DNA from 2 places in the Pseudoalteromonas sp. SCSIO 43095 genome. Region 2 is predicted to be linked to the other one. Evidence: predicted binding sites of a transcription regulator. Region 2 holds the regulator's gene; the other holds the start of a gene.
What was found. The regulator NrdR, encoded in region 2, represses ribonucleotide reductase genes. The targets are predictions, from matches to a motif close to AAACACNANATNTNGTGTTT.
Positions count from the first base shown of each region.

Region 1: nrdA (class 1a ribonucleoside-diphosphate reductase subunit alpha) is a predicted target of NrdR. The motif match lies at 2,626-2,645, and genes of this name have one in related genera.

Region 1 is NZ_CP087995.1:1,431,286-1,447,410, reverse strand. Features, by position in the region: gene nrdB (class Ia ribonucleoside-diphosphate reductase subunit beta) at 1-148, opposite strand, end outside; gene nrdA (class 1a ribonucleoside-diphosphate reductase subunit alpha) at 222-2,504, opposite strand; gene LOC50_RS06900 (HAD family hydrolase) at 2,915-3,595, opposite strand; gene ubiG (bifunctional 2-polyprenyl-6-hydroxyphenol methylase/3-demethylubiquinol 3-O-methyltransferase UbiG) at 3,595-4,305, opposite strand; gene gyrA (DNA topoisomerase (ATP-hydrolyzing) subunit A) at 4,484-7,183, shown strand; gene serC (3-phosphoserine/phosphohydroxythreonine transaminase) at 7,299-8,381, shown strand; gene aroA (3-phosphoshikimate 1-carboxyvinyltransferase) at 8,381-9,658, shown strand; gene cmk ((d)CMP kinase) at 9,766-10,476, shown strand; gene rpsA (30S ribosomal protein S1) at 10,572-12,239, shown strand; gene ihfB (integration host factor subunit beta) at 12,307-12,594, shown strand; gene LOC50_RS06860 (lipopolysaccharide assembly protein LapA domain-containing protein) at 12,616-12,897, shown strand; gene lapB (lipopolysaccharide assembly protein LapB) at 12,900-14,036, shown strand; gene pyrF (orotidine-5'-phosphate decarboxylase) at 14,070-14,774, shown strand; gene LOC50_RS06845 (hypothetical protein) at 14,865-15,239, shown strand; gene LOC50_RS06840 (CvfB family protein) at 15,295-16,125, opposite strand.
Region 2 is NZ_CP087995.1:2,169,533-2,185,657, reverse strand. Features, by position in the region: gene LOC50_RS10310 (response regulator) at 27-392, shown strand; gene thrA (bifunctional aspartate kinase/homoserine dehydrogenase I) at 623-3,040, shown strand; gene thrB (homoserine kinase) at 3,050-3,985, shown strand; gene thrC (threonine synthase) at 3,997-5,280, shown strand; gene glyA (serine hydroxymethyltransferase) at 5,549-6,805, shown strand; gene nrdR (transcriptional regulator NrdR) at 6,913-7,362, shown strand; gene ribD (bifunctional diaminohydroxyphosphoribosylaminopyrimidine deaminase/5-amino-6-(5-phosphoribosylamino)uracil reductase RibD) at 7,365-8,492, shown strand; gene LOC50_RS10275 (riboflavin synthase) at 8,517-9,170, shown strand; gene ribBA (bifunctional 3,4-dihydroxy-2-butanone-4-phosphate synthase/GTP cyclohydrolase II) at 9,199-10,311, shown strand; gene ribH (6,7-dimethyl-8-ribityllumazine synthase) at 10,405-10,869, shown strand; gene nusB (transcription antitermination factor NusB) at 10,885-11,298, shown strand; gene thiL (thiamine-phosphate kinase) at 11,383-12,357, shown strand; gene LOC50_RS10250 (phosphatidylglycerophosphatase A family protein) at 12,354-12,839, shown strand; gene LOC50_RS10245 (ligand-binding sensor domain-containing diguanylate cyclase) at 12,871-15,957, shown strand; gene dxs (1-deoxy-D-xylulose-5-phosphate synthase) at 16,020-16,125, opposite strand, start outside.

The DNA of each region.
Region 1 (16,125 bases), 740 kb from region 2:
GCCAAAAGAAAGACAATTGTTTTTCAATCAGCTTTTCAAAAATAGGGTATTTTTGTTGATCGTAACGTGACACGTTAACGGTTTGACCAAAAAACATTGGCTCTTGCATTTGGTTATTATGATTTCTGCTAAAAGTAGTATAAGACATGTTTATCACTCAAAAAACTATCACTAAAACTGTCAGGACAAAGCGGGCAAGGCGCCCGCTTTAAGTTTAACTATTAAATTTTACACGCGCCGCCTGCACAATCATCATCTTCCACTTCTGGAGCGTCTTCTTGTGCATCTGATGCGCCATCACGGGTGTTGTGGTAGTACAGTGTTTTAACACCTAGCTTGTAGGCACCAAGTAAGTCTTTTAGTAAGACTTTCATAGGTACTCTACCGCCTTCGTATTTATTTGGATCATAATTAGTATTCGCTGAAATCGTTTGGTCGATAAATTTCTGCATTATGCCTACTAATTGTAAGTAACCATCGTTTGATGGGATATCCCACAGTAACTCATAGCTATCTTTAAGGCGTTCGTACTCAGGAACAACTTGCTTTAAAATACCGTCTTTACTTGCTTTAACACTAATATGGCCACGTGGTGGCTCAATGCCATTGGTTGCATTAGATATTTGCGATGATGTTTCTGATGGCATTAATGCGCTCAGTGTTGAGTTACGCATACCGTGCTCTTTAATGCTGGCTCGTAACGTATCCCAATCAAGATGAAGTGGTTCATCACAAATTTTATCTAAATCACGCTTGTACGTATCCGTTGGCATAATACCTTGTGAGTACGTTGTTTCGTTAAATTTAGGACAGGCACCACGTTCTTTTGCCAACTCGTTAGACGCTTTCATTAGGTAGTACTGAATCGCTTCAAATGTTTTGTGCGTAAGCGCATTTGCGCTGCCATCAGAATAACGCTTACCGTTTTTAGCTAGGTAGTATGCGTAGTTAATAACGCCTATGCCTAGCGTACGACGTCCCATAGTGGCATTTTTGGCTGCCGGCACAGGGTAGTCTTGAAAATCAAGTAGGTTATCAAGTGCGCGTACTGCAAGCTCAGCTAACTCTTCTAGTTCATCTAAAGACTCAATCGCGCCTAAGTTAAACGCAGATAATGTACAAAGTGCAATTTCACCTTCTTCATCATTCACGTTGTTAAGAGGCTTAGTTGGTAACGCAATTTCTAAACATAAGTTAGATTGACGGATCGGAGCCACTTTTGAGATAAACGGACTGTGTGTATTACAGTGGTCAACGTTTTGTAAGTAAATACGACCCGTGCTAGCACGTTCTTGAGCAAACATAGAGAACAGCTCAATCGCTTTAATTCGTTTTTTACGAATTGACTCGTCTTGCTCATATTTTACATATAGCGCGTCAAACTCGTCTTGGTCTTCAAAAAATGCATCGTAAAGGCCAGGCACGTCAGAGGGGCTGAATAACGTAATGTAATCGTCTTTAATTAAACGTGAGTACATGAGTTTATTAAACTGTACGCCGTAATCTAAGTGACGTACGCGGTTATCATCAACACCACGGTTGTTTTTAAGCACTAATAAGTTTTCAACTTCTAAATGCCAAAGCGGGTAGAAAAGGGTTGCTGCGCCACCACGTACACCGCCTTGCGAACAGCTTTTAACCGCTGTTTGAAAGTGCTTATAAAACGGAATACAGCCAGTGTGATACGCTTCACCGTTACGAATAGGGCTACCTAGTGCACGAATACGACCAGCATTAATACCAATACCAGCACGTTGAGAAACGTATTTAACAATTGCTGATGATGTAGCGTTAATTGAGTCTAAGCTATCGCCACATTCAATAAGTACACATGAGCTAAACTGACGCGTTGGCGTACGTACACCCGACATAATTGGCGTAGGTAAAGAAATTTTAAATAATGAAACCGCATCATAAAAACGTTTGATGTAATCAATACGTGTCTCACGAGGGTAATCAGCGAATAAGCTTGCAGCCACTAAGATATATAAAAACTGCGCGCTTTCGTAAATTTCACCCGTTACACGGTTTTGAACTAGGTATTTACCTTCAAGCTGTTTTACTGCTGCGTAGCTAAAGTTAAGATCGCGAGAATGATCTAAGTACGCATCTAGCTCATCTAATTCTTGCTCTGTGTAATCAACGAGTAAATGTGCATCGTAGCGTTTTTGTTCAACCATGTTAGTAACATGGTCAAAAAGACGCGGTGGCTCAAACTGGCCATAGGCTTTTTTACGTAAATGGAATACAGCTAAACGAGCAGCAAGATACTGATAATCAGGCGATTCTTTAGAAATCTGATCCGCAGCGGCTTTGATAATCGTTTCGTGGATGTCTTTAGTACGAATACCGTCATAAAATTGAATATGCGATTTAAGTTCAACTTGTGAAACCGAAACGTTATTTAAACCTTCGGCGGCCCATTCAATAACGCGATGGATCTTGTCTAGATCAAGCGGCTCTTTACGGCCGTCACGTTTGCTTACAGATAACTGTTGGTTCATAGTTTTGCCTGTATTCCTTGGGAATTAAATATTTTTGACCAATGAGTGCACTTAAAATGCCTAGTGCCTATTCTTTTATTGTTATTTATACCGCTTAGGTAAATTTAATTGAATAACATTTAGCCACAATATCTGGTGTTGTTCAAATTAGAGATCACAAGATAGTGTGGTCTGTGATCTTTTGCAAGGGACAGAAACCGCTCTCATTGTGGATAACGTTGGGATAACGTAATTGTGTTAGTAGGCATTAACCTTTGATCATTCGGTTAAGTTGAAATTTGTAAAAATCAACTAAGGAAAGATTAAATTTACGCTTTTTAAAAATAAATTTTGTCTGCTTTTTTTATCATCAAGCTTTGCGTAAAAACTAACACAATCACAATATGTAGTGTTTATTAATTAACATGGCACTATATGTGGTTAAAAGCATCTATAGGGCTATGCCAATTAAAATCTGCATTCCAAGCCAGTGCTTCGTCTACACTCGGTACATATCCCCACAGTGCGGTAGCGGTGTGCATATTCGCAGCTTTTCCTGCTTGTATGTCCCGCTGTGCATCACCTATATACAGGCAACGCGAAGGATCAACACTCATTTGCTCAGCACAATGTAATAAAGGAAGGGGTGAAGGCTTAGATTCTGCTAAGGTATCACCGCTTATCACAATTTGCGCACTCTTTAACGCAGGAATGGCCCTGACTAAAGGATCGGTTAAAAAACCAGGCTTATTTGTCATAATGCCCCAAGGTATTCCTTTATTATCAAGTGCAATGAGTAGTTGCTCTATACCAACAAAACATTGGGTATGGGTGGCAATATTGGCAGCGTAGTGTGCAACTAGCTCTGCTAAAAGTTGCTCTTGCGGTTGTTGCGCCCAGCCTTCTTTAAAACCAGCAGCAAGTAAGGCTGCTGCGCCATTTGAAGCTGCGGGGCGATATATATCACTGCCTACTTGGTGTTGTTGATGATTATGCAGCACACTATTAAGTGCAGCGCCTAAATCATCAGCGGTATCAAGTAAAGTGCCATCTAAGTCAAACAGCAGTGCTTGATATTCAATTGGGCTAGCAGGTGTTTGCGAGCTTGCCATTACACTAACTTCTCAAAATGCAGCATATAATTTACGCTTACATCATCATTTATTGTGTATTGCTTAGAAAGCGGGTTATAACTTAAACCAGCACTGGCACGTACTTTTAAGCCAGCTTGCTCTGCCCATGCAATTAATTGCGCAGGTTTAATAAACTTTTTATGGTCATGGGTACCTTCAGGGACCATTTTTAACAGTTTTTCTGCACCGACAATAGCGTATAAGTAAGCTTTTGGGGTTTTATTAAGAGTAGAGAAAAAAACATCGGCCCCAGGTTTTGCTAATTTAGCGACCGCATGAATAATAGAAGCGGGGTCGGGGACGTGCTCTAACATTTCCATGCAAGTGATTACATCAAAGCGCTCAGGGTGCTCATCAGCAAATTGTTCTGCAGGTACTTTTATATATTCAACGGGGACACTTGTTTCTAAGCTGTGTAACTTGGCGACAGTTAAAGGCTCTTGCCCCATATCGATACCTGTTACGTTTGCGCCCATTCGTGCCATGCTGTGACTTAAAATACCGCCACCACACCCAACATCGAGGGTTTCTTTATCAAATAACCCTTTAGTTTTGTCAGCGATAAAATCTAATCGTAATGGATTAATTTCGTGTAAGGGTTTAAATTCGCCTTCTAAATCCCACCAACGCTCTGCGATGGCTTCAAACTTTGCTATTTCTGCGTTATCTACATTTTGATGTTCGGTCATAAAATACTTCCTCGTCAATCTGAGGCCATTATATAGGGCTAAATTGATAAATCGCAAAGTTTTGCGCCTGTAAATTAAAATTAATTGTGATAGCATGGCTGCTTAGAAATAATAACAAACACTCTTAATACCTAATACTGGGTTGTTAAGAGCTGATACTGAAGGAATGTGATATCAAATGACTGATCTCGCCAATGAAATTCTGCCAGTCAATATTGAAGACGAGTTAAAAAACTCCTACTTAGATTACGCCATGAGTGTAATTGTAGGACGTGCATTACCAGACGTACGTGACGGTTTAAAACCTGTTCACCGCCGCGTCTTGTTTGCAATGAACGAGCTTAGTAATGACTGGAACAAGCCTTACAAAAAATCGGCCCGTGTGGTCGGTGACGTAATCGGTAAATACCACCCACACGGCGATAGTGCAGTTTATGACACCATCGTACGTATGGCTCAGCCATTCTCTCTTCGTTATATGTTAGTTGATGGTCAGGGTAACTTTGGTTCGGTTGATGGTGATTCAGCAGCGGCAATGCGTTATACAGAAGTACGTATGGCAAAAATGTCGCACGAATTATTAGCCGATCTTGAAAAAGAAACGGTTGATTTTGTGCCTAACTACGATGGCACAGAGCAAATTCCTGATGTATTACCGACTAAAATACCTAACCTGTTAGTTAATGGTTCGTCAGGTATTGCTGTTGGTATGGCGACAAATATTCCGCCACATAACTTATCAGAAGTAGTGAATGGCTGTTTAGCGCTTATTCAAAACCCTGAGTTAACCATTACTGAGTTAATGGATTATATTCCAGGTCCAGATTTCCCAACTGCGGCAATTATCAACGGTAAAAAAGGCATTGAACAAGCTTATCAAACCGGTCGCGGTAAAGTGTACATGCGTGCGCGTGCTGAGATTGAAACCGATGAGAAAACCGGCCGTGAAACAATTATTGTTCATGAAATCCCTTACCAAGTTAACAAAGCTCGTTTGATTGAAAAAATCGCAGAGCTAGTTAAAGATAAAAAAATTGAAGGGATCAGCGCATTACGTGATGAATCAGATAAAGACGGTATGCGTATCGTTATTGAGATCAAACGTGGTGACGTAGGTGAAGTTATTTTAAACAACCTTTATTCACAAACTCAGTTACAAACTGTGTTTGGTATGAATATGGTTGCGTTAATTAATAACCAGCCCAAGTGTTTCAACTTAAAAGAAATGCTTGAAGAGTTTATTATTCACCGCCGTGAAGTTGTTACCCGTCGTACGGTATTTGATTTACGAAAAGCTCGCGACCGTGCACATACGCTAGAAGGTTTAGCGATTGCACTGGCAAACATTGACCCAATTATCGAACTTATTCGTAAGTCGCCTACGCCCGCTGAAGCAAAAGTTGCACTAACAGCGCGTCCTTGGGAATTAGGTAATGTTAAAGCCATGCTTGATAAAGCAGGCGAAGACAACGTAGCACGCCCAGATTGGTTAGCAAGCGAACTGGGTATTCGTGATGGTCAGTATTATATTTCTGAGCAGCAAGCCCAAGCAATATTAGACTTACGTTTACACAAACTTACTGGTCTTGAGCACGAAAAAATTCTTACCGAATATCAATCGTTACTCGACCTAATTGCCGAACTATTATTAATTTTGGCAAGTCCGGAACGTTTAATGGAAGTTATTCGTGACGAGTTAGTTGAAATTAAAGAGCAATATGGTGATGATCGCCGCACTGAAATTAATGCCGCTGCACACGATATAAGCCTTGAAGATTTAATCAACGAAGAAAACGTAGTTGTTACGCTTTCACACGAAGGGTACGTTAAGTACCAAGCGTTAAGTGATTACGAAGCCCAGCGTCGTGGTGGTAAAGGCAAGTCAGCAACTAAGATGAAAGATGAAGATTTCATTGAACGTTTATTGGTTGCCAATACGCACGATACTATTCTTTGTTTCTCTACAGCGGGTCGTTTATATTGGCTTAAAGTATACCAGTTGCCACTTGCCAGTCGTGCAGCGCGCGGTAAGCCAATTGTTAACTTATTACCACTTGAAGCAGATGAACGTATTACTGCAATCCTGCCAGTACGCGATTATGAAGATGATAAATACATCTTTATGGCGACGGCGTTCGGTACGGTTAAGAAGACGCCATTAACGGCATACAGTCGTCAACGTGCAAGCGGAATCATTGCGGTTAACTTAAACGAAGGTGATAGCTTAATCGGTGTTGATATTACCGATGGCAGCAACGAAATTATGTTGTTCACTGATGCGGGTAAAGTTGTTCGCTTTAAAGAGGCTGAAGAAACGGCTGTCGTTGATGAAAATGGTAACCCAGTACTAGACGAAGAAGGCAAACCTGAAATCCGTTTCAAAGGTGTACGTCCTATGGGCCGAACTGCAACGGGTGTTCGTGGTATTAAGATGCCAGACGATCAGCGTGTTGTATCACTTATTGTACCAAAGAATGATGGCGCAATATTAACAGTGACAGAAAATGGTTACGGCAAGCGTACTCAACTTGAAGATTACCCATCGAAGAGTCGTGCAACACAAGGTGTTGTATCAATCAAAGTGAGTGAGCGTAACGGTGCTGTTGTTGGTGCTGTACAGGTTGATGACAACGACGAAATAATGATTATTTCGAATCGTGGTACCTTAGTACGTACTCGCGTTAATGAAGTTTCTACGGTTGGACGTAACACCCAAGGTGTTATTTTGATCAGAACTATTGACGAAGAGCAAGTAGTTGGTTTACAACGTATCGAAGAGATTGAAGTGACTGAAAGTGACTTAGTTGATATCGAAGACGTTGAAACAGTAGATACAGTTATTGATGAAGTGGCGGATGACAATCCTCCTTCAGAATAATTAGATTGAAAAAAGCGGCCTTGGCCGCTTTTTTTATATGGTTGAAAAAAACTAAAGACACTTGAATTAGTTTAATTCAAGTTAAACAGTAAATTACTGGAATGAGGAAAAGGTAATGAGTATATATAATTTTTGTGCAGGCCCTGCAATGTTACCACCGGCTGTAATGCAAAAAGCACAAAAAGAGTTTTTAGACTGGCAAGGGCTTGGCGTTTCAGTAATGGAAATGAGCCATCGCAGTAAAGAATTTTTAGCATTAACCGCTAAATGTGAAGCTAGTCTGCGTCGTTTAATGAATATTAGTGATGAGTTTGAAGTGCTGTTTATGCACGGCGGCGGTCGAGGACAATTTAGTGCCGTGCCTTTAAACCTCCATGTTGATGAAAAAAAAGCGGTGTATTGTGAGAATGGGGTGTGGTCAAAAAGTGCAACCAGCGAAGCAGATAAGTTTACAAATACACACGCTGTTGATGTGCGCAATGATGATAACGGCCTGTTTTCTATTAAGCAGGTAGCCGATTGGGTTTTACCTGCAGATGCGTCTTACATTCACTATTGCCCGAATGAAACCGTAGACGGCCTTGAAATATTTGATGTACCCAGTCATCCAACGGCGCCGATTGTGGCCGATATGTCATCGACTATTTTATCGCGCGAAATCGACGTTAATAAATTTGATTTAATCTACGCGGGTGCACAAAAAAATATCGGTCCGTCGGGCATTGCTATTGTGATTGTTCGCAAAACGCTACTTGAGCGTGAAGGGCTCGCTAAGCCGGGTATTTTAGATTACGCCCTTGAGGCAAAACAAGGCAGCATGTTTAATACACCGCCTACTTTTGCGTGGTACCTAGCAGCCGAAGTATTTGAATGGCTAGAGCAAAATGGTGGCGTCAAAGCAATGGAAGCACAAAATATTGCTAAAGCTAAGCTGCTTTATGACTTTATTGATGAATCGCCTTTTTATACCAATAAAGTAGCGCCGCATTGTCGCTCTCGTATGAATGTACCATTTTGGTTAAATGATGAAAGCTTAAACGAAAAGTTTGTAACGCAATCTAAAGAAGCCGGTTTACTTGCCCTAGAGGGGCACAGAATAGTGGGTGGTATGCGTGCTAGCATTTATAATGCTATGCCACTTGAAGGTGTACAAGCATTGGTAGATTTTATGGCGGCATTTGCTAAGGAGCACAGCTAATGGAACAACTACGCTTAGAGCCAATTTCTCGTGTTAATGGCAGTGTTACTCTACCTGGGTCTAAAAGCCTATCAAATCGTATTTTATTATTAGCTGCGCTGGCTCAAGGGACTACCGTTGTAGAGAACCTGCTTGATAGCGATGATATTCGCCATATGCTAGGTGCATTAAAATTATTAGGTGTTAATGTAGCCCTTAATGATGATCGTACTGTGGCAACTGTGGAAGGGGTCGGCGGTGTATTTAAAACGCCCAATGAGCCATTATTTTTAGGAAATGCAGGCACTGCGTATCGTCCTCTAACTGCGGTACTTGCTGCAGTATCTGGTGAATATGAATTAATAGGCGAGCCGCGCATGGAAGAGCGCCCTATAGGGCATTTAGTTGATGCCTTACAAGTGCTCGGGGGTGATGTTAGTTATTTAAAAAATAAAGATTACCCACCACTTAAAATTATCGGTGGGCAAATAGCCGGCGGTGAAGTCGAAATTGACGGCAGTATTTCAAGTCAATTTTTAACGGCGCTGCTCATGGCTGCGCCGTTATTTAAAGGCGATACACACATTAAAATTAAAGGCACCTTAGTCTCTAAGCCTTATATTGATATTACTCTGGATGTGATGGCGCGCTTTGGTGTGGCTGTTGAGCATGATAATTACACCACGTTCTTCGTTAAAGGTGCTCAGCAATACCAAGCTGTTGAGCGCATAATGGTTGAAGGTGATGCTTCATCGGCTTCTTATTTTATTGCTGCTGCAGCAATTGCCGGTGGCGAAATAGAAATTAAAGGTGTCGGGGCTAAATCAGTTCAAGGTGATATTGGCTTTGCTAAAGTGATGGAGCAGGTCGGTGCCAAAATTGATTGGTATGACGAGCGTTTAGTTGTTCGTAAAGGTGAGCTTAACGGTATTGATATTGATGCTAATGCTATACCTGATGCTGCAATGACCCTGGCGACTGTTGCCTTGTTTGCAAAAGGGCCAACCGCTATTCGTAATATTTATAACTGGCGGGTAAAAGAAACTGACCGTTTACATGCGATGGCCACCGAGCTTAAAAAAGTAGGGGCTAACGTAGTTGAAGGGCACGACTTTATTGAGATCACACCGCCAAAACATTTTAATAATGTGGCTGTAGATACCTACGACGATCACCGTATAGCCATGTGCTTTGCAATGGTAGCGGTAGGGGGCAAGCCTATAACGATTAACGATCCGGCTTGTACTTATAAGACATTCCCAAAATTTTTCAAAGTGTTAGCATCTGTCAGTAAATAAGCTATTTATAAGTATTTATAAAAAGTTACATACTAAAAGCGGATAATCTTTATTAATTGGCGTATAATGTGGCGGTTTATTTTGGTGTGCATTGAAGGAGGTTTTAAATGCCGGCGTTATTAATGCCCGTAATCACCGTAGATGGCCCAAGTGGTTCTGGTAAAGGAACTGTTTGTCGCCTATTGGCTGAAAAATTAGGCTGGGATGTGTTAGATAGCGGAGCAATTTATCGCGTACTATCACTTGCAGCACTTCATCACCAAATTGCTTTAGATAACGAGGAAGCACTTGTCCCACTAGCTGCAAATCTTGATGTGCAGTTTTTGATAGACAATGATACTAATGCAGGAAAGATTATTTTAGAAGGCGAAGATGTCACAACCACTATTCGAAATGAAGAAGTAGGTGCTGCAGCGTCTAAAGTAGCCGCATTACCGCGTGTTCGAGAAGCGTTGCTTCGCCGCCAGCGTGCGTTTAGAACAGAAAACGGTTTAATTGCCGATGGCCGCGATATGGGCACTGTGGTATTTCCAGATGCGCCATTAAAGATATTTCTAACCGCAAGTGCAGAAGAACGTGCTCGCAGACGTTTTGTTGAGTTGAATGAGCGCGGGCTTGATGTTACACTAAGTGGTCTATTACAGGACATTCAAGCACGTGATGATCGCGATATGAATCGTGTCGTTGCGCCGCTTGTACCTGCAGAGGATGCGATTGAGCTTGATACTAGCGAGCTTAACGCTCAGCAAGTGTTTGATAAAGTTATAACTTTATTAGATGCGAGCATCTCAGAAGGTAAGCTTCCTAAACGAAGCTAAATACATTTTATGCACCAGCAGGATGCCAGTGCTATTTTAACAACCCCATGCAGCATGGTTGCTTATTGGTATTAATATATGAGACGTATATTCGTATGTCAGAAAATTTTGCGCAGTTATTTGAAGAAAGCTTAAAGGGTTTTGAAGCAGAGCAAGGCTCTATCGTTAAAGGTACAGTTATTTCTATCGAGAATAACATTGTACTTGTAGATGCTGGTCTTAAATCAGAAAGTGCTATCCCTGCAGAGCAGTTCAAAAATGCTGCTGGTGAACTAGAAGTTGCTGTAGGCGACGAAGTAGATGTTGCACTAGATGCAATCGAAGACGGTTTCGGTGAAACTATCCTTTCTCGCGAGAAAGCGAAGCGTCACGAAGCGTGGATCCGTCTTGAGAAAGCATGTGAAGAGCAAGAAACTGTTACTGGTGTTATCAACGGTAAAGTTAAAGGCGGTTTCACAGTTGAAGTTGATTCAATCCGTGCTTTCCTACCTGGTTCACTTGTTGATGTTCGTCCAGTACGTGACACAACTCACCTTGAAGGCAAAGAGCTTGAATTTAAAGTAATCAAGCTTGATCAAAAACGTAACAACGTTGTTGTTTCACGTCGTGCAGTTATCGAATCTGAAAACTCACAAGAGCGTGAAGAGCTTCTTGCTAACCTTGTTGAAGGTCAAGAAGTTAAAGGTATCGTTAAGAACCTTACTGACTACGGTGCATTCGTTGACCTTGGTGGTGTTGATGGTCTACTACACATCACTGACATGGCGTGGAAGCGTGTTAAGCACCCTTCAGAAATCGTTAATGTTGGCGACGAAATCGCAGTTAAAGTTCTTAAATTCGACAAAGATAAAACTCGTGTATCTCTAGGCCTTAAACAGCTTGGCGAAGATCCATGGGCAGCTATCGCTGGTCGTTACCCAGAAGGTTCTAAGCTTTCTGGTCGTGTAACTAACCTAACTGATTACGGTTGCTTCGTAGAAATCGAAGAAGGCGTTGAAGGTCTAGTACACGTTTCTGAAATGGATTGGACTAACAAGAACATCCACCCTTCAAAAGTTGTTTCACTAGGTGACACTGTTGAGGTTATGGTTCTTGAAATCGATGAAGAGCGTCGTCGTATTTCTCTTGGTCTTAAGCAATGTATTGCTAATCCTTGGCAGGAATTTGCTCGTCTTCAAAACAAAGGCGACCAAGTTACTGGTAAGATCAAATCAATCACTGACTTCGGTATCTTTATCGGTCTTGACGGTGGTATTGATGGTCTTGTACACCTTTCAGACATTTCTTGGAATACACCTGGCGAAGAAGCTGTACGTGAATTCAAGAAAGGCGACGAAATCACTGCTATCGTATTGCAAGTTGACCCAGAGCGTGAACGTATCTCTCTAGGTGTTAAGCAAATCGAAGCTGACCCATTCAATAACTACCTTGATGCAAACAAAAAAGGTGCTATTGTTAAAGGTAAAGTGACTGAAGTTGATGCGAAAGGCGCAACTGTTGAACTTATCGAAGGCGTTGAAGGTTACATCCGTGTAGCTGATATCGCTCAAGAGCGCGTTGAAGATGCAACTACTGTTGTTTCTGTAGGCGACGAGATTGAAGTTAAATACGTTGGTGTTGATCGTAAGAACCGCACTTTAAGCTTATCTGTTAAAGCTCTTTTCGAAGCAGAAGAGAAAGAAGTACTAGAGAAGCTTAAGAAAGAAGAGCCAGTGTTTGAAAACGCAATGGCAGCTGCTTTCGCAAATGCACAAAAAGACTAATTAATTATAGTCTTTTAATTGGAAGGGCAGTTTATGCCCTTCCACTATTTCTTTTTAAGGAAACGCTATGACTAAGTCAGAACTGATAGAAACACTTGCTGAACAACATTCACATATTCCTGTGAAAGATGTTGAGAACGCTGTTAAAGAAATTCTTGAACAAATGGCCGGCTCATTATCTTCTTCAGATCGTATTGAGATCCGAGGTTTTGGAAGTTTCTCTTTGCATTACCGTGCGCCTCGTACAGGCCGTAACCCTAAAACAGGAGAAACTGTAGAGTTAGATGGTAAGCATGTACCTCATTTTAAGCCAGGCAAAGAACTACGTGACCGTGTAAACGAGAGCATTGCTTAGTAAAATTATTGGAGTAGTTACTTGTTCAAGGTATTAAAAATTATTCTGGCGGCACTTTTTTTAATTGGTGCGTTTATATTGGGTTCACAAAATCCACAATTAACACAAATTAACTACATAATAGCCAGTAATACATTACCTTTAGCCGTTATAATAAGTATCTGCTTTTTGCTAGGTGTTGTAGTGGGTTGTTTTGTGAGTTTTAAATTGTTCACGCAATTAAAGTGGCAAAATTACCGTTTAAAAAAGCAATTAACGCCTGAAAAAGATAATAATAAGCGTATTGCCAACAAAGACACCTAATTATGATTGAGCTGTTGTTTTTACTGCTTCCCGTTGCTGCCGGATATGGTTGGATCATGGGGAAAAACAGTGCAAAAAATCAGGCTCATCAGTTTAATCGTCAAATTACTTCTGAGTACAGTAAAGGCTTAAAGTTTTTACTGGATAGAGAAGAAGATCAGGGGCTTGAGCACTTAATTAATTTGCTCGAAGTAGCTGCTGACTCTGTTGAACATTATTCTACTTTAGCAACCATGTTTCGCCGTCGTGGCGAGCTTGACCGCGCAATAAAAATTCACGAACTGCTGCTAAAACACCCAAGCCTTAACGAAAAACAAGCCGCTAATAGCCGTTTAGAGCTAGCCGAAGATTATATTATGGCTGGCTTATTAGATAGCGCAGAAGAACATTTAATATGGCTGGTAAAAAATAGCCATGCAGATGCACTCGATCCTATTATTTCTTTATATTCACAAACCCGTGAATGGGAAAAAGGCATTAATATGTTTGAAGCGCATACTGAGCTTTTTTCAAAAGAACAACACTTTAAAGCCATCGCTAATTTTTACTGTGAGCATGCCATTGCCAGTAATAACCCACAACTTATGCGTAAAGCCATCAGCTTAAACTTTAAAACAATTAGGCCTTTATATGAGCTTGGACTGTCAGCTTACACCAAAGAAGATTACGTAAAAGCAATTTACTATTGGCGAGAACTCATCTGCCAATTTACTTTTTTTGCGCCATTGTTTATTGAAAAGTTAGCGCATAGTTATAAGCAACTAAAATTAACCCATCAGTTTCATGAACTCGTTGCGGAGTTATTAGAAAAAGGTGGAGTAATGATAAAAATACAGCACTGCCAAGCGTTGCTTGAGCAAGGCTATACAGAACAAGCCTTTGAGTTTTTAACTGATAGTTTAAAACGTCAGCCCACAATTCGTGGTTTTAGTTTTTTATTGCAGTTAATGAGCGCCGAAAATAAAAATACAAAAGATGTGCTTAATCAAATAGATAAACTTGTTACCTCATATATTGCTACTAAGCCCGACTTTCAATGTCAGCATTGTGGCTTTACTAGCTACACCATTTATTGGAATTGCCCTTCATGTAAACACTGGGAAACCATTGTGCCTAGCAGAGGCTTAGACGGATTTTAATCTTTATACTTTTCGCTCACTAGTAGGATAGTTATGTCTTTCGAAAAATCAAAAAAAATTCTTATCGCGCTTGATTATGATGATCAGCAAACTGCTTTAGCATTTGTAAAACAGTTATCACCAGATACCTGTCGATTAAAAGTGGGCAAAGAAATGTTTACTTATTTTGGTCCTGCATTTGTTAAAGAATTGGTCGATTTAGGTTTTGATGTATTTTTAGATTTAAAGTTTCACGATATTCCAAATACCGTTGCTAAAGCGGTGACTGCTGCGGCTAAAATGGGTGTATGGATGGTCAATGTACATGCATCGGGCGGTTATGAAATGATGCATAAAGCTAAACAAGCACTTGAGCAGTTTGGCGACAAAGCGCCATTACTTATTGCAGTAACTGTATTAACCAGCATGGACGAAGCTGAACTTGAGCGTTTAGGTATAACTAAATCTCCCCAAGAGCAAGTTATGCATTTAGCTAAATTAACAAAGCAAGCAGGGCTTGATGGTGTTGTTTGTTCCGCGCAAGAAGCGCAAAGTTTAAAGGCTGCTTTAGGGAAAGAGTTTAAATTAGTTACGCCAGGTATTCGCCCAGCGGGCAGTGATGCGGGCGATCAAAAACGTATTATGACACCTAAAGAAGCGATTGAAGCGGGTAGTGACTATTTAGTGATTGGGCGTCCGATCACCCAGGCACAAAACCCTGTAAAAGTACTAAATGATGTAAATGAATCAATAGCTTAAATTTAAAGTTAGCATAATTAAGAGCAGCTCCTTACAACTGTTTTTCTTTGTGCTACATTTAAATTACGGGTGTGCAGTGAGGGATTTGCTTTGCGTATAATAATATTTTTAGTTGTAATTATTATTAGTGGCTTTGCTGTTAATAAATATGTTTTTTCAACTAAAGTGTATGATGAATTTTCAAACGTTACTGACTTGGTATCTGGTTACCCCGTTGATTTATTCAAGTTTAAAAAAATTGCTCAAAATTATGCCCAGCATCTGTGTTACACCAATGAAGGTGTGTTAGCAGGAATAGATGTTAGCAGCAGAGACTGTGTAGCGACACATGATGAAATGCAAAATGAGTGTACAGAAAAAGTTTTTAGGCTAGCGCCATTAAATTTAGATTCTAAAAAAGAATTAATTGAATATTCAAATGAATATTCTCGCTGTACCTTACCTTATAAAAACATTAGGTTATAAATTTCAGATACTAAAAAGCCACTTAGGTTTAAAATTTAAGTGGCTTTTTATTTAATTATTTTAAACGAATAGACTTAGCTTCAATATCAATTAAGCCTTGTTTAAATAAACCGCCAATGGCTTTTTTGTAGTTTGCTTTGCTGGTCGAAAATACTTTTTTAATTAATTCAGGTTCAGACTTATCGCCTATGGCTAATATGCCACCTTCATCTTTTAGTTTTTCCATTATTTTTTCACCAAGCTCGTTTACTTTACCCATGCCAGGTTTTTCAAGTATGACGTCAATTTTTCCGTCTTCACGTACCTTTTGAATAAATCCTTTTAGCTTTTGACCAACAAACAGGTTCTTAAACACCATGTTGTAAAACACGACGCCAAAATGAGATTCTTCAATAAGCACCTTGTAACCAATATCAGTTTTGCCTGCAACAATTAAGTCAACTTCTTGTAAATGACTATACTGAGGCTCATCTTTTGATAAAAAACGGTTAAAGTTAGTTGAGGCACAAATACGCTGACTGGCGTTATCAAGATATAAACGTACTAAATATGAGTAGCCTTCTTGCATACGTGGTTTTTGTTCATTAAACGGTGCGAGTACGTCTTTTTCTAAGCCCCAATCTAAAAACGCGCCTATGCTGTTTATTTCTTTCACACGCAGTAGGGCATATTCACCGACTTGAGCATGCGGCTTTTTAGTTGTGGCTGTCGGCAGGTTTGCATTATCTAAAAATGTGAATACGCTGATGCTATCGCCAGCTTCAAGCTCATGTTTTATTTCATGTTTAGGTAAAAAAACTTCACCTAAGTCATGCCCATCTAAATAGGCACCTTCGTTGCTGACTTCTTTAACAAAAAGGGTTTGGGTGGTTCCTAGGTAACTCAT
Region 2 (16,125 bases):
ATAAGTTTAATTAATGAGTCATTATAATGCGTTTTTCTATTTTAGTCTGTGATGATTCCACCGTTGCTCGCAAACAGGTAATACGCTGTTTAAAAGAGTGTATTGATGCCGATATTCAGCAAGCAACTAACGGTAAAGACGCTTTGGAGCAATTGCGTCAAAGGCATTTCGATCTTTTGTGTCTTGATTTAACCATGCCTGAAGTTGACGGTATTGAAGTACTTGAGCAAATCAAAATTTCTAAAATAGAGTCTTATGTATTAGTGATCTCTGCTGATATCCAACAAGAAATGCAAGCACGTGTCGCACAACTGGGCGCAATTGATTTTATTCATAAACCAATTAATAAAACGCAACTGAGTGCAGTTTTGCATAAGTTTGGCATTTATTAATAAAATGCATGATAAAAAAGACTGTTTTATCTGCTAATTTAGGGTTGACAGAATAGCCTGTGTTAAGGCAGTCTTAAGCTTATGAAAACATTTAGTCTTGTAACGACCATTATTATTACAACCACCATTCTTACTGGATAGTGGCATAGGTCGGTGCAACAAATTTAAAGGCCTGTGTTCACTTAGAACACAGGCCTTTTTTCGTTTTATGGAATGAGGAAACATAAAAAATGCGCGTATTAAAATTTGGTGGCTCATCGCTCGCTGATTTTGCCTGTTTAGAGCAAGTTGCTGCACTCGCTAAGGCACAATTAAAAGATGAAATGTTACTGGTACTGTCAGCCCCAGGTGGCATGACGGACTCGTTAGTTAATTTAGCTAGTACTGCAGAGCAGGGGCATGACTTTAGTGAACAATGGCATTCACTGACTAGCCGATGCAACATGCTTAAAGCGGCGGTAGAGGAAAAGCAAGGAGCAGTTCAAAACTGGCCTGACTTTAACGAACTTAAAAATAAGCTTGATGGTATTGCACTGATAAAGTGCTGCCCTGATAAGGTCAGAGCATTCATTATTAGTTTTGGTGAGCGTGTTAGCGTATCGCTAATGCAAAGCCTATTAGCCGATCATAACGCGCATTATTTACAAGCAACAGATTGTATTGTTTCAACCGGCGGATACATAGACGCAGAAGCGGATTTAGTGGCCAGTAAGGCACGTTTTCAAGCCGTGTTAAAAGAATCCCCTGCGACGGTTTATATTATGCCGGGCTTTACCGCAAGTAATGATGAAGGGGAGCTCACAACGCTTGGTCGTAATGGGTCTGACTACTCGGCAGCGATTGCTGCAGCGTGTTTAGAAGCACAAGTGTGTCAAATTTGGACTGACGTTGATGGTGTTTATAGCGCCGATCCGCGCTATATCAAAAAAGCCACTAAGGTTGATTTCCTGTCTTATAAAGAAGCGATGGAGCTTTCTTATTTTGGCGCTAAAGTATTGCACCCTAAAACTATCCTACCGTGTGCAAAAGCAGGGGTGCCATGCGAAATTAAAAACACGCATAATCCAGACGCACAGGGCTCACTAATTAGTAACGATACGGTATCTGATGAACCAGTAAAAGCACTCTCAAGCTTGCAAAACTTAGCTATGTTGACCGTTTCAGGCCCAGGTATGAAGGGCAAAGTGGGCATGGCATCGAAAGTATTTAATGCATTAGCCCATGATAACGTGTCAATTGTACTTATTACCCAGTCATCATGTGAATTTAGCATTAGCTTTTGTGTGCATGAAAGCGATTTAAATCTAGCGTTAAGTGCGTTGCAAGTAGCCTTTGATTTAGAGTCAAAAGCGGGACTCATTGAGCCGGTAAATGTGCAACGTAATTTAGCAATCGTAACCTTAGTTGGTGATAACATGCGTGCCCATAAAGGGTTGGCGGCTAAGTTTTTTGCATCGCTTGCACAAGCGCAAGTAAACATTGTTGCCATAGCGCAAGATTCAACAGAAAGTGCTATTTCAGCCGTTATTGACGGTGAATTATGTAATGACGCGGTTAAAATTTGCCATGAAAACTTCTTTACTCATGTACCATCAATTGATGTGTTTTTATTGGGCTGTGGCTTAGTCGGCCAAGAGCTAATTAACCAGCTTGAGCGTCAACAAGCATGGCTTGAAAAGCGTAATATTAAATTAAACCTATATGGTGTTGCCAACTCTCGTCAATTACACCTTGATGGTAAGGGGATTGCGTTTGATGATTGGCAGCAAAAACTGGCGCAGTCAGAGCAAGCGTTTGATTTAAAACTGGTCGAGCAGTTTGTTAAGCAAAATCATTTAGTTAATCCAGTGCTAGTTGACTGTACTTCATCAGATGCCTTGGCTGCACAATATGTAGATTTTTTAAATGCAGGTTTTCATGTTGTGGCTGCCAATAAAAAAGCCACCACGAGCTCATATACGTATTACCAAGATTTAATTGCAGCAACACATAAAAATAATCGTAAGTTTTTATACGAAACTAACGTAGGTGCAGGTTTACCTGTAATCGATAACTTGCAATCGTTGTTTGGTGCAGGTGATGAGTTACTTGAGTTTAGTGGTATTTTATCAGGCTCGCTTTCATACATGTTTGGTGCACTAGAAGATGGTTTATCACTTTCTGAGGCAACAATTAAAGCCAAAGAAAGCGGGTTTACAGAGCCCGACCCACGCGATGACTTATCGGGAACTGACGTAGCACGTAAACTACTTATCATTGCACGCGAAGCCGGTATGAAATTGGAGCTTAGCGATATTGAAGTGGAGTCGGTTTTACCGCCGGGTTTTGCCCAAGATGACAATGTTGAGCAGTTTATGGCGAAATTACCTAGTTTAGATGCTGGTTTTAACGACCGTGTTCAAAGTGCAGCAAGTGAAGGTAAAGTACTTCGCTATGTAGGCACAATTAAAAATGGTCACTGTAAAGTCGGAATCGAAGCGGTGGATTCATCACATGCATTGAATGTTATTCGTGATGGTGAAAATGCGCTGGCTATTTTAAGCCAATACTACCAACCGCGTCCGTTTGTAATTCGTGGTTATGGGGCAGGCTCTGCAGTAACGGCTGCGGGTGTATTTGCAGACATCTTAAAAACATTATCTCGCTAGGAGCCAGTCATGATTGAAGTATATGCTCCGGCGTCTATTGGTAATTTTGCCGTTGGCTTTGATGCGCTGGGCGCCGCACTTGCGCCCATTGATGGCGGTTTATTAGGTGATGTGGCGATTGTTAGTGCCGCATCGAGTGATGAATTTATTTGTACAGGCGACTACGCACATAAGCTACCTAGTGATGCGCAAGAAAATTTAGCGTATCAGTGTTTAGTGCACTTTAGAGCGCATGTTGCGCCTGATATGCCTGCGGTAAAGCTCGAACTTAGGAAAAATTTGCCGATTGGTTCGGGATTAGGCTCAAGTGCCTGCTCTGTGGTGGCGACATTTGCAGCACTGGATAAATTTGCCAAAACTAATTTAAGCCAAGTAGAGCTCATTGAGCTTATGGCAGATTTTGAAGCCATTGTAAGTGGGGGGCGCCATTACGATAACATCACACCGTGTTATTTAGGCGGCTTACAGCTAACCGGTGATTTAATTCCTGATAAATCTATTGCTTTACCTGTTGATGAAAACTGGTATTACGTCGCCGCATTTCCGGGCTTTTCGCTCAATACCGCAAAAGCGCGCTCTGTTTTACCAAAAGAGCTCAGTATGCATGCCGGGGTTGAGTTTGCTCAGCGTTTATCGGCGTTTAGTAGCTTACTGTTAACAGGGCGTTTTGATGATGCATTAAGCATTATGAAAGACGAAATAGCAGAGCCATACCGTGCGCCACTTATAAGCGGCTTTAGTGATGCCAAAGCAAGCTTACCAGCACTGGGTGCTGAAGTTGTGAGTATTTCAGGCGCAGGGCCAACCTTGTTTAGTGTATGTAAAACGCTTGAAGCGGCAGAGCAATGCGCGCAGTGGCTAGAGGAAAATTACATCAATGAGCAAGGCTTTTGCCATATTTGTAAATTAGATAACGACGGCACGCGTCAATTAAATGTTTTATAGGATAAAGAGTCATGCAATTACATAATTTAAAAGAATATTCACAAAAAGTGTCGTTTGTTGAAGCTGTAAAAACAGGACTAGGGCGTAATCAAGGTGTGTTTTTTCCAGAGTCGTTAGCGCCATTAAGTGATGTTGATGCATTACTAGATATGGACTTTGTTACTCGCAGCGGCAAAATTTTATCGCACCTTATTGGTGACGAGCTACCAAGTGATACTGTTGCCCAGATGGTTAAGAATGCGTTTAACTTTCCGGTTAAGCTGGTGGAAGTTGAAGATAATACCTATTGCTTAGAGTTATTTCACGGCCCAACACTGGCATTTAAAGATTTTGGTGGCCGTTTTATGGCCGAGTGCTTGGCGCAATTTAATCAAGGTGAAAAAGTCACTATTTTAACTGCAACATCGGGTGATACCGGGGCTGCCGTAGCGCATGCTTTTTATAACAAACCAAATATTGATGTCGTTATTTTATATCCTAAAGGTAAAATTTCATTAGCGCAGCAAAAGTTATTTACAACGCTTGGTGACAACATTCACTGTTATGCGATTGAGGGTAGTTTTGATGATTGCCAAGAATTGGTTAAAAAATCATTTTTAGATGAAGAGCTAAAATCGAAGTTAGGTTTAAACTCAGCAAATTCAATTAACATTAGCCGTTTAGTCGCGCAGGTGTGTTATTACTTTGAAGCCATTGCACAGCTGCCAAAAGAAAAGCGTGCTACAGCGCATATTTCAGTACCGAGTGGTAACTTTGGTAATGTGTGTGCGGCTATGATTGGTGCGGTTATTGGTATGCCTGTAGGTAAACTAAGCGCGACTACAAATCAAAACGACACAGTACCGCGCTTTATGCTTGATAAAAAGTGGACGCCTAATGCGACAATTGAATCGCTTTCAAATGCAATGGATGTGAGTAAACCTAATAACTGGCCACGTGTGCAATCAATGTTAGATAATAACTGGTTTAGTTATGATAACTTTTATTCGGTGAGTGTTGATGAGCAGCAAACACAAACAGTGATGAAAAAAATTCAACAGCTTGGCTATATTGCAGAGCCTCACACCGCAATTGCTTACCAAGGTCTTGTAGAAAATAAGGCGGCAGATGCTGTGGGGATTTTTTTAGCGACTGCGCATCCGGCCAAATTTAAAGACAGCGTTGAGGATATCCTTAATGTTGAATTAGATATGCCAAAGCCGTTAGCTGACGCATTAGCAAAACCGTGTTTAGCCACTGATATGCACAACGATTATGGTATTTTGCGTACAGAATTGTTTAAAAAGCTAGCCTAAAAAAGGCAAATAATAAAAGCGGCTTAGGCCGCTTTTTTTGTTTATTTGTGCATCGCTTTAGACATAACGCATAAGCTATATAAATGTAGTAAATAAAATTCATTTAAAATTGTTATTAGTTTATAAAAAAATATCATCATCAAAATGCTGTGAAATAGTTTCAATCCCTGTTTAAATATCCTCAACTTAAGAGCGTAGGCAAAACGTCGTTTTAAGCGTACAATAAAGCCTCTAAAAAATACCCATACACGTTGCCCAGGAGACCCCAATGTTAGAACGTAGCATGAATATTTCGGACTTTGATCCAGAGTTATTTGACGCGATGAGCAAAGAAACATCACGTCAGGAAGAACATATTGAGTTAATTGCATCTGAAAACTACTGTAGCCCACGCGTACTTGAAGCGCAGGGTTCTCAGCTGACTAACAAATACGCTGAAGGTTACCCGGGCAAACGTTACTACGGTGGCTGTGAGCACGTAGACGTAGTTGAGCAACTTGCTATTGACCGCGCAAATGAATTATTTGGTACAGATTACGCAAATGTGCAACCTCATGCCGGTTCACAAGCGAATGCTGCTGTTTTCCAAGCTCTTTTAAGCCCACTTGACACTGTATTAGGCATGAGCCTAGCGCACGGTGGTCACTTAACACATGGCTCACACGTAAACTTCTCTGGTAAAACATACAACGCAATTCAGTATGGCCTTAACGAAGAAACTGGCGAAATTGATTACGCACAAGTTGAAGCGTTAGCACTTGAGCACAAACCAAAAATGATCATTGCTGGTTTTTCTGCATACTCAGGTATTGTTGATTGGGCTAAGTTCCGTGAAATTGCAGACAAAGTAGGTGCTTACTTATTTGTTGATATGGCGCACGTTGCAGGTTTAATTGCTGCGGGTGTTTACCCAAGCCCAGTGCCATTTGCTCACGTTGTAACAACCACAACACACAAAACATTAGCGGGTCCTCGCGGTGGTTTAATCATCTCTGCGTGTGGCGATGAAGAAATTTACAAAAAGCTAAACAGCGCTGTTTTCCCAGGTGGCCAAGGTGGTCCTTTATGTCATGTTATTGCTGCTAAAGCGGTTGCATTTAAAGAAGCACTTCAACCTGAGTTTAAAACATACCAAGCACAAGTTGTTAAAAATGCACAAGCAATGGTTGCGGTATTACAAGAGCGCGGCTACAAAGTAGTATCGGGTAAAACTGATAACCACTTATTCTTACTTAACTTAATCGACAAAGATATCACAGGTAAAGATGCAGATGCTGCCCTAGGTAATGCGAATATCACGGTTAACAAAAACTCAGTACCGAACGATCCACGTTCACCATTTGTTACCTCTGGTCTGCGTATTGGTTCACCAGCAATCACTCGTCGTGGCTTTAAAGAAGCTGAATCAAAAGAGTTAGCGGGCTGGATCTGTGATGTACTAGACAACATCGAAGATGAGTCAGTACAAGCGCAAGTAAAAGAAAAAGTGAAAGCAATTTGTGCAAAATTACCTGTTTACGCTTAATCCAAGAGTAAAATAGTAATTTAGATCACAACTGCACACATTTTTGATATGATAATGGCCGCTATGATAGCGGCCATTTTTTGTTTTTAAAACGGAAACACACAGTTATGCATTGCCCTTTTTGCACCGCCAAAGATACTAAAGTTATTGATTCTCGCCTTGTAGGTGGAGGACACCAAGTACGTAGACGTCGTGAATGTAATGAATGCCACGAACGATTTACCACCTTTGAAGGGGCTGAATTAGTGATGCCACGGGTCATCAAGCAAGATGGCAGCCGCGAACCGTTTAATGAAGATAAGTTACTAAATGGCTTAACTCGCGCCCTCGAAAAACGCCCCGTAAGCACTGAGCAAGTTGACGAAGTGGTTAATATTATTAAGTCGCAGTTACGTGCCACTGGCGAACGCGAAGTGTCTAGCCATTTGGTGGGTGAGTGCATTATGGAAGCGCTTAAAAAGTTAGATAAAGTGGCCTATGTAAGATTTGCCTCTGTATATCGCTCGTTTGAAGATATACGCGAATTTGGTGAAGAAATAGCCCGCTTAGGAGAATAGTAATGAGCATGCAAAGTTCGTTTTCAGAGGATGATAAACGCTACATGGCTCGCGCTATTGAACTGGCAAAAAAAGGGCGCTTTACCACCACTCCTAATCCTAATGTTGGCTGCGTACTCGTAAAAAATAATAAAGTAATAGGTGAAGGGTTTCATCAGTTAGCGGGTCAAGGTCACGCAGAGGTAAACGCACTGGCTATGGCTGGTGAAAATGCAAAAGGCGCAACCGCTTATGTAACACTTGAGCCTTGCAGTCATTATGGTCGAACACCGCCATGTGCTGAAGGGCTAAAAGCAGCAGGTGTTAAAAAAGTGATTGCTGCTATGGTTGACAGCAACCCGCAAGTTGCAGGCAAAGGTCTGAAAATTTTAGCGGATGCTGGTATAGAAGTCGCTTACGGGTTACTTGAAGCGCAAGCTCGCGCATTAAACCTTGGGTTTTTTAAGCGCATGGAGCAGGGATTACCCTTTGTGACTTGCAAAATGGCCGCAAGTATAGATGGTAAAACGGCGCTTAAAAACGGGCAAAGTAAATGGATCACTGGCCCCGCAGCGCGCCAAGATGTGCAACTATACCGAGCACAAAGCTGTGCAATTTTAACCGGTGCTGATACGGTATTAATGGATGATGCAAAATTAAATGTGCGCCCAGAAGAGTTACCGTATTCTTTACCAACTGATTTACCACTGCGCCAACCGGTTCGCGTTGTTATTGACTCACAAAATAGACTTACCCCTGATCTTGCCTTATTTTCAATTCAAAGTGAGGTGATAATATTTACCACCAAGGTTGATAAATCGCATCAGTGGCCTCATTTTGTTAAACAGATTGAAGTACCTGAAAATAATAATAAAGTAGATTTACTGGCCGTGTTAAACACGCTAGCCCAATTGCAGTTTAATAATGTGTGGCTAGAGGCCGGAGCAACACTGGCTGGCAAAATGACAGAACTTGATTTAATTGATGAGTTTGTTTTTTACATTGCCCCTAAATTAATGGGCTGCGATGCTAAAAGTTTACTGAATTTCCCAGAGTTAATGAGTATGCAAAATACCATTAATTTAACTTTTAATGAGTGTGTGTCAATTGGTGATGATTTACGTATCACAGCACTAAAAAAAGCTCATTAATCATTTTATATAAAGAGTAGCACTATGTTTACTGGAATAGTTGAAGCGACAGGTAAAATTGCGTTATTACAAAAAAAACAAGGTGATTTAGCTATTCGTATCCAAAGTAAAAACCTTGATATGAGTGATGTTAAGTTAGGTGACAGTATTGCAACTAATGGTGTCTGCCTGACGGTTGTTGATAAGCATATTGATGGCTTTAGTGCTGACTTATCAAATGAAACGATTAGCTTAACGGGATTTGCACATTACGCATTAGGGCAAACCGTTAATCTAGAAAAGGCGATGCAACCTGTTTCGCGCCTCGGTGGTCATTTAGTATCTGGCCATGTAGATGGTATTGCTACTATCACAGCGATTAATGCCAATGCGCGAGCAACAGAATATTGGTTAGCCACCGATGAAAATTTAATGAAATACATTCCTTACAAAGGGTCGGTTTGTATTGATGGTATTAGCCTGACGGTTAATGCGGTTGAAGGTAATAAATTTAAACTGACGATTGTGCCCCACACCAGCGAGCAAACGACCATAGCTGACTTTAAAGTTGGCACCCAGGTTAATTTAGAGGTCGACCAAATAGCACGTTATTTAGAGCGCCTAGTTAGAGGGGCTGACCAACCTTCGGGTTCAGATATTTCGATGAGCTTACTCGCTAAAGCGGGCTTTATAAAATAACGACATTGACAACTTATACGAGCAACTTATGAATTTAAACAGCGCACAAGAAATAATTGATGACATTAAAGCCGGTAAAATGGTTATTTTAATGGATGATGAAGACAGAGAAAATGAAGGCGATTTAATTATTGCTGCTGAACACATTAGTGCAGAAGCGATTAACTTTATGGCGACTCATGGCCGTGGACTAATTTGTTTAACGATGACTCAAGAGCGTTGCTCGCAGCTTGATTTACCATTAATGGTAAAAAATAATGGTGCCGCATTCTCAACTAATTTCACCATGTCAATTGAAGCATCAAAAGGGGTCACCACAGGTATTTCTGCAGCGGATCGTGCTCGCACTGTTCAAGCTGCCATTGCGAAAGGCGCTGTGCCAAGCGATATTGTACAACCAGGTCATATTTTTCCTATTATGGCGCAACCAGGCGGCGTGTTAACACGTGCAGGGCATACAGAAGCGGGGTGTGACTTAGCGCGTTTAGCAGGGCTTGAGCCATCATCAGTGATTGTAGAAATCCTAAATGAAGATGGCACCATGGCGCGTCGTCCTGATTTAGAAGTATTTGCTAAGCAACATGATATTAAAATTGGCACCATTGCTGATTTAATCGAGTACCGCAACCTAAACGAAACCACAATTGAGCAAGTTGCAAAATGTAAATTGCCAACTGAACATGGTGAGTTTGACTTAGTGACTTACAAAGACACCATTGATGGGCAGTTACACTATGCATTGCTTAAAGGTGAAATAAAACAACAAGAACCGACCTTAGTACGTGTGCATTTACAAAGTACTTTTAACGATATTTTACTCTCTGATCGCAATGCTGACCGTAGTTGGGGTTTATCGCAAGCAATGGCTTATATTGCTGAGCATAATGGCGCCTTAGTTATTTTAGGTAAGCAAGAAAGCACTGAAGAGTTAGAAGCCACAGTAAAAGCGTTTGCCGCAGCTGATGCGGGTGAAAATGTGACGCCACGTAAATTTCAAGGTACTTCGCGCACCGTAGGTGTGGGTTCGCAAATTCTGGCTGATTTAGGTATTCAAAAAATGCGTTTGATGAGTTTACCTAAAAAATACCATGCATTATCAGGGTTCCATTTAGAAGTGGTTGACTACGTAGAGCCACAATAATTACGCGCTAGGTTATTATTTTATTTATGTGGTATAATGCGCATCAATTTTTGCGCAACCGAAATCGCTTAAACTTATTTTTAGGGTTATCAAATGAAAATTATTGAAGGTAATAAATACGCTCCAGGCAAAAAGTTTGCCATTGTCATTTCTCGTTTTAATGACTTTATTGGTAGTAGCTTGCTTGCAGGTGCTGTTGATGAGCTAAAACGTACTGGTGGAGTATCAGAAGACGATATTACCGTGATTTACGTACCCGGTGCGGTTGAATTACCTTTGGCAGCGAAACGCGTTGCAGCAAAAAAAGAATATGATGCAATTATCGCCTTAGGTGTAGTGATCAGAGGGGGCACGCCTCACTTTGATCTCGTCGCTGGCGAGTCAAATAAAGGGCTTGCACAAGTATCGCTTGAGTATGATATCCCGGTTGCATTTGGCGTATTAACCACTGAAAGCATTGAGCAAGCAATTGAGCGCGCAGGTACCAAAATGGGTAACAAAGGCGGCGAAGCTGCTTTAGGTGCGCTTGAAATGGTTAATGTGTTAGATAAAATTTAAGTTTAAGGAATTTTTGTGAAACCAGCAGCAAGACGTAAAGCACGTATCTTAGCACTTCAAGCCGTGTATTCATGGCAATTAAGCGGCAATGCGATTGCCGATATCGAACAACAAATGTTGATCGAAAACGATGTGACTAAAATTGATGTTGAATATTTTAAAGATTTAGCACGTGGAGTTGCCGTAAATCATAAGCAACTAGACGAAGCTGTATCGCCTCATTTAACTCGTCCATTTGATGAATTAGACGAAGTTGAACGTGCAATCTTACGTTTAAGCAGCTACGAGCTTAAATTTCGTGAAGATGTTCCTTATAAAGTGGCTATCAATGAAAGCATTGAATTAGCGAAAATGTTTGGCGCTGAAGATAGCCATAAATTTGTAAACGGTGTACTTGATAAAGCTGTAAAACAGTTACGCAAGTCATAACAACTTAAGCTGCATATTAATTTCAGTGAGTTGTTATAAATAACCGTTAAAAAGGAGAGCCGGCATAGGTCGGCTTTTTTGTGTATGAAGGAATTTGAATTAATTAATCACTACTTTAAAGGTCGCGGTATCACTCGTCGCGATGTTAATTTAGGGATTGGAGATGACTGTGCGCTTGTCACTGTACCAGCAAACTGTCAGCTTGCTGTAACAACAGATACCTTAGTTGCTGGGGTGCATTTTTTTCATGATATCTCTCCTCGCGCATTAGGGCATCGAGCTCTGGCAGTAAATTTAAGTGATTTAGCTGCCATGGGTGCAGAGCCTACATGGGTATCGGTTGCACTCACGTTGCCAAGTATCGATCCACAATGGATTGCAGAACTGACTGACGGTATGCATGAAATTGCTGAGTACTTTAATGTACAAATTATTGGTGGCGATACGACTCAAGGCCCACTCAGTATTACTATTTGTGCAAAAGGCACGGTTCCTGAAGGTAAAGCACTGCGTCGAAGTGGCGCAAAAGTGGGCGACTGGATTTTTGTAACCGGACCGCTAGGTGATGCTGGTTTGGCAATTGAGTCAAAAAAACAAGGTTTGCCAGTTGCACCTGAACATTTAAAGCATATTAATAAATGTTTAAACTTTCCAACGCCACGCGTGGCCGCCGGACAAGCTTTGCGTGGCTTAGCGTCATCAGCGATTGATATTTCAGACGGTTTACTTGCTGACTTAGGGCACATTTTGGATTTGTCACAGGTCAGTGCAACAATCAATATTGAAAATGTACCTACTTCTGATGCGATGCAAGCGAGTCTTGATTTTGAGCAACAGCTTCCTTTTATACTCAACTATGGCGATGACTATGAACTACTTTACACTGTCCCAGACAGTAATAAGAGTATGCTCGATATTAAGTTGCGCCAATACGGTGTAGAAGCAACCTGTATCGGCCAAATCAAAAGTGGTGACGGGAATATAGAATTATTACACCAAGGTGAAAAGTTTGTTTTTGAGCACAAAGGCTTTGAGCACTTTTCCAAGGAGCAGGTTTGAATAGAAACCGATTATTTAATTTAAAACGCCCACATCAATTTTTTGGTTTGGGTTTTGGTACAGGGCTTGCGCCTAAAGCCCCTGGTACATTTGGTACTTTAGCGGCGTTACCATTTATTTTTATTACCATGCATTTTCCGTTATGGTTACAAATTGTATTTGCGGTGGTGATCAGTATATTTGGTATTTGGGCATGTGGAAAAACAGCTGATGACCTTCAAGTTCATGATCATCCAGCTATTGTTTGGGATGAAGTCGCTGGTTACTATATAACGATGATTGGTGCAGCACTGAATTGGCAAACATTATTAGTGGGCTTTTTACTATTTCGCTTTTTTGATATAGCAAAGCCAGGGCCGATTCGTATACTTGATAAACGTGCTCATGGTGGGTTTGGTATTATGGCCGATGATGTACTTGCAGGTATTTTTTCGCTTATTTGTTTGCAAGCATTGATAAAAGTAGGTTTACTACCCTTTTAATTTATTATTTGTTTAACTAGGTGGCAGCACTATGATGCGATTTTTATTGGTTTGTGTACTCTTGATGTGTGCCATGCCAAGTACGGCTTCAATTACTGATTACGTAGTTAAACAATGGAACATTAAAGACGGACTTCCCTCACAATCCCTTAAAAGTGTGGTGCAAGATAACCAAGGCTACATGTGGCTTGGTACGCAATTCGGATTAAGCCGATTTGATGGTAACACTTTTACTAATTACAACACTCAAAATAGTCTGTTTTTACCCAGCAATGGCATCAATAAATTACTGATTGATGGCCAAGGACTATTATGGATAGGCACGAAAAACGGCCTCGTTGTTATAGACCCAGAAAAGCTAACCGCACAAGAGTTTAATATTAAAGGCCCTGTTAGAGATATTCTTGAAGACTCTAAAGGCAGTATTTGGATAGCAGCTAATGGGCTTTATTACATAGACAGAGGCCAGATAGAGCTGCGCGACCAGCTAAACAATCCGAGCCCTATCGTAAATGCCACTGCGATCACCCAAATAGTAGGGTCAGTCAGTAAAATGGCGCTCTCACCAGAGGGAATTTGGCTGGTTAACGATCGTAATTTATTGCGCTTGACGCAAAGCGCGTCTGATTTTTCTAAATTGCGCTTAGAGCTTACCGCTAAAGTGGCCTTGCCTGATCGTTTAGCGCAAACAATTGTTCACGACTTATCCTTTTTAAATGGCAATTTATATCTTGCTTCTGAGCTAGGCGCTTACTTTTTAGATTTAGATGATGAGCTACGCCCATTTCCGCTGCCTAACGCTAACAACTCAGCCGTTTATAAGTTTATGAGTGATGGCAATGGTGGCCTGTGGGTATCGACTTATGGGCGCTTATTGTTCAGAGGGAAATCGGATGATTGGCAATGGGTTGAGCCCAGTCAATTAGATCAAAGTATTTGGTTTGCCGATATATTTAGAGATGATGAAAATAATATATGGTTAGCGAGTTTTAGTGAGGGACTTTGGCTTGCTCACGAAGGGCGAATAGAGCGCCATTCAGCCATTTCTAAAATGACCGAAGCGGTTATGGCCATTAGTAAATCACCAGATGGTAAGTTATGGATTGCCAACAAAAGCGGCGTAGGCTATTTCGATGCCGATAAAACGTTTATCAATGTCATTAACAGTACCAAGTATGGTAACGCCTCAGTACATGACTTACAGTTTGACGGCAATCGTCTTTATGTTGCCACTGGTAGAGGTTTGTTTTTCTACGAGTCGAATACCTTATATAGTTTTCCTGCCCGTGCGTTGAGTGATAATCCTGTATTTGCTATTAGTACGTCGACTAAAGGCGGCTTTTGGGTGGGCACTGGGCGAGGCTTATATCGTTTAAATTACAATGGCTTAAACCCTTTTGCGTACAATGCTTTTTTAGGCAGTAAGTTTGTAACCTATGTTTTAGATAAACCAAATTTTGGCGTGATTGGTACCAGTAAAGGGGCGTATTACTTTACTGAACGCGGGATAGAAAAAATAGGCGACCAAACCACTTTGGAAAGTGCGTACGTGACTAGCATTTTACACATTAAAGGTGTGGGGATTTTAATTGGCTCGCTTAACGATGGTTTGTTTTATCGCAGTGGACAAGGGCAGTGGCAGCAATTAGATGCCGCCAATGGGCTGCCATACGGTTCTATATTTAGTCTTGAATACGACGATACTACAAAACGTATTTGGGTAAGCACCATGAAAGGGGTTTATCGCATGCCGGTTGAGCAATTCAAAGCCAACATTGAAAGCCTAAAAGTGGAGGAAGTGATCTCTTCATTTGATCGACAGCTCGATGGTAAAGCAAGTCAATGCTGTAATGGTTTAGGCCATGATGCGGTGGTTGATATGGATAATTCAATTTGGTATCCCAGCTTGCAAGGTGTTGTAGAAATTCCCAAAGACGTAGAATTATTTGGACTGCGTTCACTTAAACCAACTATAGAAACTTTAACCACGCCATCACGAAAACTTACTGCGGCTGCGTTAGGTAAAAAGCCAGTACTTAAAACTGACGAGCGTGATGTAACGCTTACCTATACCGCCATCGATTACTATGCACCTGCAAGTATAGAGTTTAGGTATAAACTCAATGGGCTTGATAATGATTGGCGCTATGCAAATACCCGCCGAGAAGCAATTTACACTAACTTACCAGCAGGTATGTTTTTATTTGAATTAGAGACAAAACGTCAAGGTGAAGATTGGGGCAAAGCGCAATCGGCCGAATACGCTTTTGTGGTGCCTGAACGATTTGGTGAAACTATATATTTTAGATTACTGATCACCAGTGGTTTTGTGTTGCTCTTTTATTTGGTGTTTTGGGTATTTAAAGTTCAAGAGCGACGTAAGCAGCAAGTTCTTGAGGGGCTTATTACTGAGCGAACTCTTGAGCTTCGCCAAGCAAACGATAAATTAAACCAAGTAAACTCTCAGCTTAAGCTTGTTAGTCACTCTGATGAGCTAACAGGGCTGAGAAGTCGCCGTTTTTTGTTTGATCAACTACCAAAAGATATTGAGCATTTTCAGCGTAACTCGCAGTCATTGCAGGCTCAAGGTAAATCGTTGGTATTGTTAATTATTAATTTAGATAACTTTAGCCGCATTAACGATGCCTATGGCCCTATTGCCGGAGATAGCTGTTTACAACAAGTAGCGGCATTACTTAACTCGCGTACCCAAGGTTCTGATTATGTTGCCCGTTGGAGTGGTGATGAGTTTTTACTGTTATTGCGCGATTTTAAATGTAATTTAATCGACAGCTATGTATCTGAATTATGCCAAGCAATTGCTGATTATTCGTTTCAGCTTCCTAACGGTGAAACAACCAATATAACAGCGTCAGTCGGGTGGTCGTTCTATCCTTTACCTCTTTTAGGTGGGCAAGTTATTAGCTGGGAAACATCAATTAATCTAGCTGACATAGCATTACATCAAGTTAAAAAACGTGGCGGCGATGGCGTCGCTAATATTACCTTTGACGAGCAATTAGATGCATTTGAGTTTGAGCAAAACCCCAATGTTGAACAGCAAATTGGTTTGTTACAAAGCAATGGTCTAGCCGACATTAAGGTGTGGATGCGCTAGAGATTATAGATGAGCAATAAAAAAGGAGCCAATGGCTCCTTTTTTATTAAACACTATAAGTATTAGCTCATAAATGCTTTAATTGAAGTTAAAATACCATGTTCACCCAACCCCATTTCATCGTGCATTTGCTGTTGTGTGCCATGTTTAATGAATTCATCAGGAATA